3 regions of the uncultured Maricaulis sp. genome follow, and region 3 is predicted to be linked to each of the others. Evidence: predicted binding sites of a transcription regulator. Region 3 holds the regulator's gene; each other region holds the start of a gene.
What was found. Region 3 encodes LexA, which represses DNA repair genes until DNA is damaged. Its sites were predicted from a motif close to ATGTTCCNCTTGTGTTCC; they were not measured.
Positions count from the first base shown of each region.

Region 1: AAC029_RS01410 (PA0069 family radical SAM protein) is a predicted target of LexA. The motif match lies at 1,781-1,798, and genes of this name have one in related genera.
Region 2: ruvC (crossover junction endodeoxyribonuclease RuvC) is a predicted target of LexA. The motif match lies at 1,845-1,862, and genes of this name have one in related genera.

Region 1 is NZ_CAXBGE010000001.1:307,135-310,407, forward strand. It holds gene AAC029_RS01405 (hypothetical protein) at 1-565, opposite strand, end outside; gene AAC029_RS01410 (PA0069 family radical SAM protein) at 639-1,757, opposite strand; gene AAC029_RS01415 (uracil-DNA glycosylase) at 1,862-2,689, opposite strand; gene AAC029_RS01420 (electron transfer flavoprotein-ubiquinone oxidoreductase) at 2,855-3,273, shown strand, end outside.
Region 2 is NZ_CAXBGE010000002.1:141,677-144,949, reverse strand. It holds gene AAC029_RS02420 (hypothetical protein) at 1-358, opposite strand, end outside; gene AAC029_RS02415 (hypothetical protein) at 454-1,149, opposite strand; gene AAC029_RS02410 (hypothetical protein) at 1,262-1,603, opposite strand; gene ruvC (crossover junction endodeoxyribonuclease RuvC) at 1,897-2,406, shown strand; gene ruvA (Holliday junction branch migration protein RuvA) at 2,403-3,050, shown strand; gene ruvB (Holliday junction branch migration DNA helicase RuvB) at 3,106-3,273, shown strand, end outside.
Region 3 is NZ_CAXBGE010000008.1:21,481-24,753, forward strand. It holds gene trpD (anthranilate phosphoribosyltransferase) at 1-287, shown strand, start outside; gene trpC (indole-3-glycerol phosphate synthase TrpC) at 289-1,113, shown strand; gene lexA (transcriptional repressor LexA) at 1,203-1,907, shown strand; gene AAC029_RS09885 (ComEC/Rec2 family competence protein) at 2,277-3,273, opposite strand, start outside.

The sequences.
Region 1 (3,273 bases), on a different contig from region 3:
GCTTGATCTGCGGCGTGCGGAACATGGCGATCAGGGTGAACAACACAAATAGGGGCACCAAGATCGCTGCGACACCGAAAATCTTGTGGCTCAGGGTCAGCTCGCTGAAGGCGGGCGGTGTGGCCACTTGCTCAGGCGTGGGGGTGGTGAACCTGAATCTGTTGATCACCCATACTCCGGTTTCATCGGAGGTCATCTCCAGGCGCAACATCAGAACCTGCTCGTCCCAGGTCAGCGTGTGGACCGTTGCGAGCGTCCGCTGCGTCCCGGCGTTGAGGGTCGCGCTTGCGCCAAGATAGGCGTAGGTCAATTTGACCTCCTGCGGCGGGCCTTCGGGCAGCAGTTCGAGAATTTGCGGCAGGGCGGCCTCGATGGCCGCCTGATCGATTTCCGGGTTGAGGTAGGGGCGGAATGCCTCCAAATCGTGATCCGAGACCGCTGCGATCAATTCGGCCAGCATGGGTTTTGCGTCGTCCGGCACGATACCGGCCACCATTTCGTTGAAATTGCAGCCGCTGAGAACAAGGGCGCAAAGCCCCAGACACAGGTTTCGGGCAAGTTTCATGATGATGTTTCCCCCAGCACAATCTGTAATCAATGCGCGGCAGGGCTGCAATCGAATAACTACCCTCGGGCGCTCAGAACAGGCTGGGCTGTGTCGCCGAGCCGAGCGGGCGCTCGAAAGCGGCGAAATCGGGCACGGGCCGCGCGCCATCCAGACCGCTGCGTTTTACCGCCGCGCGAAAGCGCGCTGCGATCAGCTCGGCATAGGGGCCGGTGCCGCGACCGCGTGTGCCCCAGCTGGCGTCATAATCCTTGCCGCCGCGCATCTGGCGCAACAGCGACAGAACGCGGGCTGCGCTGTCGGGGCGTTTATCGGCGAGCCAGTCGCGGAACAGATCCTTGATCTCCAAGGGCAGTCGCAGCAGCACATAGCCGGCCCGGCTGGCACCGGCGGTCGCCGCTTCGGCCAATAGCGCTTCGATCTCGTGATCATTCAGCCCCGGTATCACCGGCGCCATCATCACCGTTGTTGGGATGCCGGCCTCGCTCAGCCCTTTGATCGTTTCCAACCGTCGGTGCGGTGCGGCGGCGCGTGGCTCCAGATCTCGCGCCAGCTTTCGGTCGAGCGTGGTCAGCGAGATCGCACCCGAGGCAAGGCCGGCGCGCGCCATCGGGGCGAGAATGTCGAGATCACGTAGCACCAGCGCCGATTTGGTGATGAAGCTGACCGGGTGTTTGTAGCGGGCGAAGACTTTGAGGATATCGCGCGTCGTTTCCAGTCTGCGCTCGAGCGGCTGCCAGGCATCGGTATTGGCGCCGAGCATGATCTGGCGCGGCCGATAGCCCGGCTTGTTGAAGGCCGCCTCGAGCAAGGCGGCAGCATCGGGCTTGGAAAAGATCACGCTCTCGAAATCGAGCCCTGGCGAATAGCCGAGAAAGGCGTGGCTGGGCCGGGCGTAACAATAGACGCAGCCATGCTCGCAACCCCGATAGGGATTGATCGACTGGTCGAAGGAAATATCAGGCGAATTATTGGTCGCGATGATTGAGCGCGATGTGTCCTTCAGAACGATGGTCGCCAGTTGCGGCGGCGTCGCATCGCCCTCAGTCCAGCCATCGGTCCAGCCATCATCAAACGCTTCGCGGCTCGTCGCTTCAAACCGCCCGGAAAGGTTTGACCGAGCACCTCGACCCCGGGGCGGCGGGGTCTGGATTGGGGCATTTTGGGCGTAGCCTCCAGGGCGCTCGGTCATGAGCTGGACTATGACTCAGATTTAGAACAAATCAAGAACAAAAATTATAAAGGCCATGAATTTTCCACGAGCGGGATCGCGGCGTCATTCGCAATCGGGTGTGGTCAGCCCTCCAGCCGTTTCGCCAGCGCCAGCATGTCCGGCCAGACGAAACGCTTCTCCGTTGGGCGCTTGAGGAGATAGGCGGGGTGGAAGGTCGGCAAGGCGGGGATGGTGTTGCCCGTTGGCTCGCCCGCCGCGTCGCGCAGCGGGTAGTCGACCCATTGGCCGCGCAGCTTGGTGATGTTCTCGCTGCTGGCGAGCAGGGTCCGCGCAGCGATATCGCCAGCCAGGATGAGAAGGTCCGGCTTGATCAGCGCGATATGGCGCTCGATGAAGGGCAGGCAGGAGGCGATTTCGTCTTGGGTCGGGCTGCGATTGCCCGGCGGACGCCAATTGATGACATTGGTGATGTAGAGCTGGTCCGGCGTGAGCCCGATCGAGGCGAAGATCCGGTCGAGCAAAAGCCCGGCGGGGCCGACAAAGGGTTGGCCCTCCATATCCTCATCGCGGCCGGGCGCCTCGCCGATAATCATGATTTTCGCCGCCGGATTGCCGCGGGCGAACACGGTATTGCGCGCTGTATTGCGTAGCGGGCAGCCGTGAAAGCCTTCAATCGCCGTGCGCAGCGCGTCCAGCGTGTCGGCCTTGGCCGCCAGTTCGCGCGCCCCCGGTCCGTCACTGACTCCATCGCCAAAGCCGGCGGCCTTGGCCGAGGCCGCTGTCGCCGGGCGGGGTTCGGTTGAACGGGGCTGGCTCGCTGGAGCGGATGCTGTAGATCGGCTCGCCGCCGGTGCTGCCGCCGCGCGCGGACGTACAATCGGTTCGTCGAGCGGGATTCCAGCCTCCTCCCACCAAGCGATCAGCGCCTTGAGGGCTTTTTCGTCGGCCAAGGTGAGGGGGGAGGTTTGAATGGTCAGTCCTTACGTGAACGTCAACGTCACAAATTTGGCTTCCCTGCGCCGCAAGCGCTGGATGCCGGGGCGATCCTAAGCTATGACCGGATAGCCGCAAGCCGGATATGTGCTGATTCCGTATAGACAAGAGGTCGCTTCCCCATGACTGACGCCGCCATCGAACGCGAATCCATGGATTATGACGTTGTCATCGTTGGAGGCGGGCCCGCTGGCCTGTCCGCTGCGATCCGTCTCAAGCAGCTCGCCGCCGAGGCCGGGGCCGAGGTCTCGATCGCGGTGCTGGAAAAAGGCGCCGAAATCGGGGCTCACATTCTGTCCGGCGCCGTGGTCGACCCCAAGGCACTCAACGAGCTTTTGCCCGACTGGAAGAATATGGGCGCGCCAATCAATGATGCCGTGAAGACCGACATCTTCGAGATCTTGGGTCATCACGGTTCGATCAGCCTGCCGACCTTCTTTTTCCCGCCGCTGATGAGCAATCATGGCTGCCATATCGTGTCGCTGGGCAATGTCTGCCGCTGGCTCGGTGAGCAGGCCGAGGCGCTGGGGGTCGAGATTTA
Region 2 (3,273 bases), on a different contig from region 3:
CGGTAATGCCGCTGCTGCCGCGTCCGCGGCCAACAGGGTCTGCGTAATTGCCGGTATCGCTATCGGTCACGCCGCCGCCGCGTCCTCGGCCGACAGGGTCAGCATAACTGCCCGTATCGGCATCGGTGGTGCCGCCGCCCCGGCCGTATCCAGCCTGGTCGGCATAGCGGCCGGTATCGGCATCGGTTGCGCCGTTCCCGTTCCCGTAACCGCCACCGCCGGCCGGATCATAGGGGTCAGAGTCGGAATATCCCGTTGTCGCGCAACCCGAGACAATCCCGGTCGCACCGACGGCGAGCGACGCGCCTGCCACGCGGGTCAGAAAGGACCGGCGGCTCAGTTTTCCACGTTTGGCCATTGCTTGTATCTCCCTCTTGAGAAGGTTGGGCGTCAAGAAATTTGGGCGAGCCAGCTAGTTTGGCTCGCCCGCAAATTCAGTCGCGAGCAATGGCGCTAATAGCCGGGACGGCCGCGCCCGCCGGGATCAGAACACCCGCCGGAATCGCTGTCGGACGCACCTTGGCGTACCGGCCCACGACCGCGTCCACCTGGATCGGAACAACTACCGGAATCGCTATCCGTGAAGTTCTGTGAGCCACGTCCATTCCCGACCGAGTCATTCGGGTCGGAATCTGTTAGCCCCGTTGTGCCGCGCCGTGAGCCACGTCCGTTGCCAACCGAGTCATTTGGATCTGAATCGGTCAGGCCCGATGAGCCGCGGCGCGTCCCACGACCTCGGCCAACTGGATCCGAGTAATTGCCGCTATCGCCGTCGGTCACGCCGGTCCGACCGCCGCGTCCGCGATTGGCAGGGTCAGCATAGCTGCCCGAATCGCTGTCGGTGACGCCGGTATTGCCCCGACCGCGGCCCGCTGGGTCACGCCAGGTACCCGTATCGTTGTCGGTATAGCCCGTGCTGCCACGGCCATGGCCGACACCGTCGGCGTTTGACCCGCTATCGCTGTCGGTCAAACCAGTATGGCCATAACCGGCGCGGTCGGCATGATTGCCGGTATCGCTGTCGGTGCGGCCGGTATAGCGCTGAGCTTCAGAGCCGCCCGTGATGACGGCGGCGGCGCCAGTGGCCACTGCTGCGCCCGCCACGCTCGTCAGAAACGAACGGCGGCTGAGCTTTCCCTTTTTTGCCATGCCAAATTCCTTTGAGATCAGTTCCGGCGCCTCCCCAGGGGCCGGCATGCCATCCCTCGCAAGATGGGCGGGCCCGTACGGTTAAACTGTACGGGCCCGAAATTCGTTTGCCTTAACGGCTTGGCCCGCGACCGCGGCCACCTGGGTCGGAGCAGTTTCCGCTGTCACTGTCAGTGTAGCCGGTATTGCCGCGACCGTGACCGCCGGTGTCGGCGCAAGAGCCGCTATCGCTATCGGTCAGGCCGGTATAGCCGGTGCCGTGGCGCGCTTGATCATTTGGATCGCTATCGGTGATGCCAGTTCGGCCATTGCCACCGGAATCGGATGGGTCGGCATCGGTACTGCGCTGCAGCATCGTCGCGCCCGCGACCGCGCCGACTGCGCCGACTGCAACCGTGCCGCCTGCAACCCGCATCAAAAAGGAGCGCCTGCTCAATTTACCCTTTTTCGCCATGAAATCTTCCCCTTGAAACTCACCGTGAACCCAACGTTCGCCGGCGTTAAATATGTTTCTTATCCTAGCGGGGGCGTGGGAAGGTCGTCAAACGAAACAACTAAATAAAAAAACGAGTAATTCCAATGAGATAAACATGAATAGTGCGAGTTATTCGCAGCATTTCTGAGACTGCGAAGCGCTCTCATAAGGGTGCGGTTCGAAAACACCCGTATTGCGAGCATGACTTCGGTGATATTTTCTGTTCCCCTCTTGTTCTTTTTCATCGTTCAATGCTAAGTCATTGATCAAAGGTGGGCGTTATTGTGGCTTCGATCAGAATTCTGGGAATTGACCCTGGCCTTCGGCGGATGGGATGGGGCGTTATTACCGTCGATGGGAGCCGTTTGGCAGCCGTCGCGCACGGCGTGGTTACCCCACCGACTGACGCGCCCCTAGCCATGCGTCTCAACCACATTTTTGATGCCGTCAGCGAGCTGGTTCGCATCCATCAGCCGGATGAATCCGCGATTGAGGAAGCCTTTATGGCCAAGAATGCGGCTTCGGCACTCAAGCTTGGCCATGCGCGTGCAGCGGCTCTGCTCGCCCCGGCCCAGGCAGGATTGCCTGTTGCCGAATACGCGGCCCGGCTGGTCAAGAAATCGGTCGTCGGCACCGGCGCCGCCGACAAGGCGCAGATCGCAGCCATGGTCTCAATCCTGCTGCCCGGCACCAAAGCAACCGCTGACGCAGCCGATGCGCTGGCCATTGCGATCTGTCACGCCCATCATCGCCGGGCGCGCAGCATTGGGAGCTTGGCATGATCGGCATGTTGAAAGGGATCGTTGAAGCGATCGGGGCCGAGGAGGCCGTGATCGACGTCAATGGCGTCGGCTATCTGGTCGGGTCGGGTACCCGGACCCTGTCGCGGCTGGAACCGGGACAGGCGGTGGTTTTGCACATTGAAACCCATGTCCGCGAAGACGCCTTCAAGCTCTATGCCTTTACCGATGATCTGGACCGGGCCTGGTTTGTCAGGCTGCAGGAAATCCAGGGGGTCGGCGCCAAGGCTGCGCTTTCCATTCTCGATGTTCTGCCGCCGCATGAGCTCGCCAATGCCACAGCGCTGGGCGACAAGGCGGCCTTCAGCCGCGCCAAGGGCGTCGGTCCCAAGCTGGCGACCCGGATTGCCACGGAGTTGAAAGACAAGGCGCCGCCGTTGGGCCGCAGCTTTTCGATCGGTCTGCCGGTTCATGGCGAAGCCAAGACCGGCGCCGATACCGCCTCCTCGCCACCACTGCCACCCTCGGCCGGTGCGGCGCGCGATGATGCAGTCTCGGCCCTGCTCAATCTGGGTTATCCCGAAAGCATTGCCCGTCAAGCCGTCGCGACCGTGATGCGCGATGCCGGCGGCGATGCGCCGCTCTCCGATCTGATCCGGCTCTCCTTGCGCGTGCTGGCACCATGAGCCCGGCGCAGCCGGTCATTGCTGGGTTTGCACGGTTCAGGCTAAAGCTTCCATCATGACGGACGCCTTTTCCGAACCCTCTGACGATCGCCTCGTCGATCATGGCCCGCAGCCGGGCGATAGTCGCGACAAGGCCCTACGTCCGCTGTCGTTTGACGATTTCGTTGGGCAGAAGGCCTCGATCGCCAATCTGAAAGTTTTCGTCGACGCCGCCCGCCGCCGC
Region 3 (3,273 bases):
CCACCTATGTCGTCACGCCCGAGGATGCCGGCATCGCCCGCGCGACCGAGGCTGACCTCAAGGGCGGCGATCCGGAGCATAATGCCGCCGCCATAATTCGCCTGCTCGACGGCGAGGCCGGGGCTTTTCGCGATATCGTTCTGCTCAATGCCGGCGCCGCCCTGATCCTGTCGGGTCAGGTAAAAACGCTGGCCGAAGGCGCTCAACTGGCAGCCGCCGCGATCGATGACGGACGCGCCCGCACGGCGCTGGCGCGCATGGCCGCGATCTCGCGCGGCGAGGCTTGAGATGAGCGCCCATACAAGCATCGTCCCAGACACTCTGGCGCGGATTGGCGCTTACAAGCTCGAGCATATCGCGGCCTGCAAGGCCAAGCGCTCCTATGCCGAGGTCGCGGCGCAGGCGTCTGACGCCTCGCCGGTGCGTGGGTTTCTCGCGGCACTCAAAGGCGCCGCGGCCAGCGATGGGCTCGGCCTGATCGCGGAGATCAAGAAGGCCAGCCCGTCGAAAGGTCTGATCCGGGCCGACTTCGACCCACCGGCATTGTCGCGCGCCTATCAGGCCGGCGGCGCGATCTGCCTCTCCGTGCTGACCGACGGGCCGAGCTTTCAGGGCGCCGACAGTTTTCTCGTCGCCGCGCGCGACGCCTGCAACCTGCCGGTCCTGCGCAAGGACTTCATGTATGACGCCTATCAGGTCGCCGAGGCGCGTGCGCTGGGGGCGGACGCGGTCCTGGTTATCCTCGCCGCCGTCGATAATGCCACCGCCCGGGCCCTGATCGAGGAGGCGGCACGCTGGTCGCTCGATGTGTTGGTCGAAGTGCATGACGCCGCCGAGATGGAGCGCGCCCTCGCCCTGAAAGCGCCGATGATCGGCATCAACAACCGCAATCTGCGCACCTTCGAGACCTCGCTGGCGACCTTCGAATCACTGGCGCCGATGGTGGAGGGAGATGCGCTGCTGGTCGGCGAGAGCGGCGTTTTCACGGCGAGCGATGCCGCACGCCTCCACGCCGCCGGTGCCCGCGCCCTACTGGTCGGGGAAAGCCTGATGCGGCAGGACGATGTCGCTGCTGCTACGCGCGCCCTGATGGCCTGGCAAGAGCGCGCTTGACCTGAATCGGGAACCTTTGTAGAACAAACAGGCATATTCCTGATTTGTTCCTTACGGCCTTCGCGCCGTATTCATCAAAGGGGGCTGACTTGCTCACCCGTAAACAGCACGAGCTACTGCTTCTGATCCATAACCGGATCAAGGATACCGGCGTCTCGCCCTCCTTCGACGAAATGAAGACGGAGCTGCAATTGGCTTCGAAGTCGGGTGTTCACCGCCTGATCACGGCGCTGGAGGAGCGCGGCTTCATTCGCCGCCTCGCCCACCGCGCCCGGGCGCTCGAAGTGCTCAAACTGCCGGAATCCGCAGCAGCCACAGTCGATGAAGCGCTCGATAGCGATGCCGATCTGGGCGCCAATGTCGTGCGGGCCAATTTCAAGCGTTCCAGCGACGAGAATTCGCCGGAAGCCTCGGTCGAGATCCCGCTGCTCGGCCGCATTGCCGCCGGTGTGCCCATCGCCGCCATCCAGCACGAGACCGACCGCCTCGCCTTCCCCGCCGACATGGTGCGCGGCGGCGAGCATTTCGCCCTCGAGGTCAATGGCGATTCGATGATCGAAGCGGGCATTCTCGATGGCGATATCGTGCTGATCCGGCGCGGCCAGTCGGCGGAGAGCGGCGAGATTGTCGTCGCCCTGGTCGATGACGAAGAAGCCACTTTGAAACGCCTGCGCAAAAAGGGCGGCTCCATCGCCCTGGAAGCCGCCAATCCCGCCTATGAGACACGGATCTTCGGCCCCGATCGGGTCAAGGTCCAAGGCCGGCTGGTCGGCCTGATCCGCCGCTACCACTAGGGCGGAATATGCCGGGCTGAAGTTTCGCGCCTTCTTCTCCTGCAGAGTGGGGGGACGCGGTCTTGCGCAACCCATGGCGAAGCGACAGTGGTGTGGGCGTGCGGCGCCAAAGGCGGTGTAGGGTAGATGGAGGCCACGAATCCTGCTGCTGCGATGGGTGTAATCCCCGCGCTGCCGCGCGGCACCTCCACCATCCTTTGCCTTCGGCAACGGACGGTCCCCCTCCCCGGTAAACCGAGGAGGAAAGCGGGCATGCAGGCCGTAGGCCTTCCCATTCACCGCCAAGCTTTCTTCCCCCGCAGCGCGGGGGAAGTGGGCCTGCACAGCCGAAGGCGCAGCAGGCTCGATGGGGGCGGCGGACGCCCGCGCTCAACGCGCATTGAGCTCCCAAGGACGGTCACCATTTGGCGCCGAAACGCTCTGCGTCCGCACAATCGCGCCGTCACGGGTCCAGATCAGCGTTCCGCCGCGTTGCCGCAGGAATTCGCGATCGATCACCAGGGCGTGGCAGTGCGGTTTGAGCCAGGATGGCATTTCCACCGTCAGCACAACCAGCGCCGCGCGCTCACAATCCACCGCCCAGTCTTCGGCCGAGCTAAGCACGGCATAATTCAAGCCCGGTGCCTGACCGCTGCAGCCGAGATCATCGCAGTGCAGAGTGGTGGTGGTGCTCACAGCGCTCCGGGCGGCGCGCTGTTCGAGAAAGACCGTGACGGCAAAGCGGCCGCGCCGGATTGAGCTGGCAGTCCAGTGACTAGGGTCATCAGGGGCCTGTGCCACGACGATGCCGTCTTCGGAGATGAACAAGTCAGGCGCCGGTGTCAGGCTCCACAGGGTCAGCGCCACAAGCGCCAGCGCGGCGCCACCACCGCGCACCAGACCGCGGCCGAGCAGCAGTGTCACGAAGCCGCAGGCATAGAGCGGCAAGATCCAGCCGGGCGCGGCGATGACGGGCTGCAGAGCGCCCGGCGCAGCAGCAACGCGGTCGGCGACCGCAAACATCACATCGAGGCCCCAGCTCATCGCCCACAGCGCTGGCTGGTCGAGCCCGAACGGCATCAGACACAGCGCCACCACGCCGGCCGGCATGACGATGAAAGTGAAAACCGGCATGGCGAGCCAATTGCCGAACAGGCCAAAGCCGGCGATGCGATGGAAATGAAAGGCCGCAAAGCCCGCAGTCGCCAGCCCCGCGATCAGGCTGGTCAGGCTGAGCCCGCCCAGAGCCGCCAATGCGCCGCTGCGTCCGGAATCCATCGGCGCCGCTGGCCGCCGCCTCTGACGCCACAGATCGGCACTGGCGATCAGGGCCGCCACAGCTGCGAACGACATTTGAAAGCCCGCCGCGCGGATTGCCTCAGGCTGC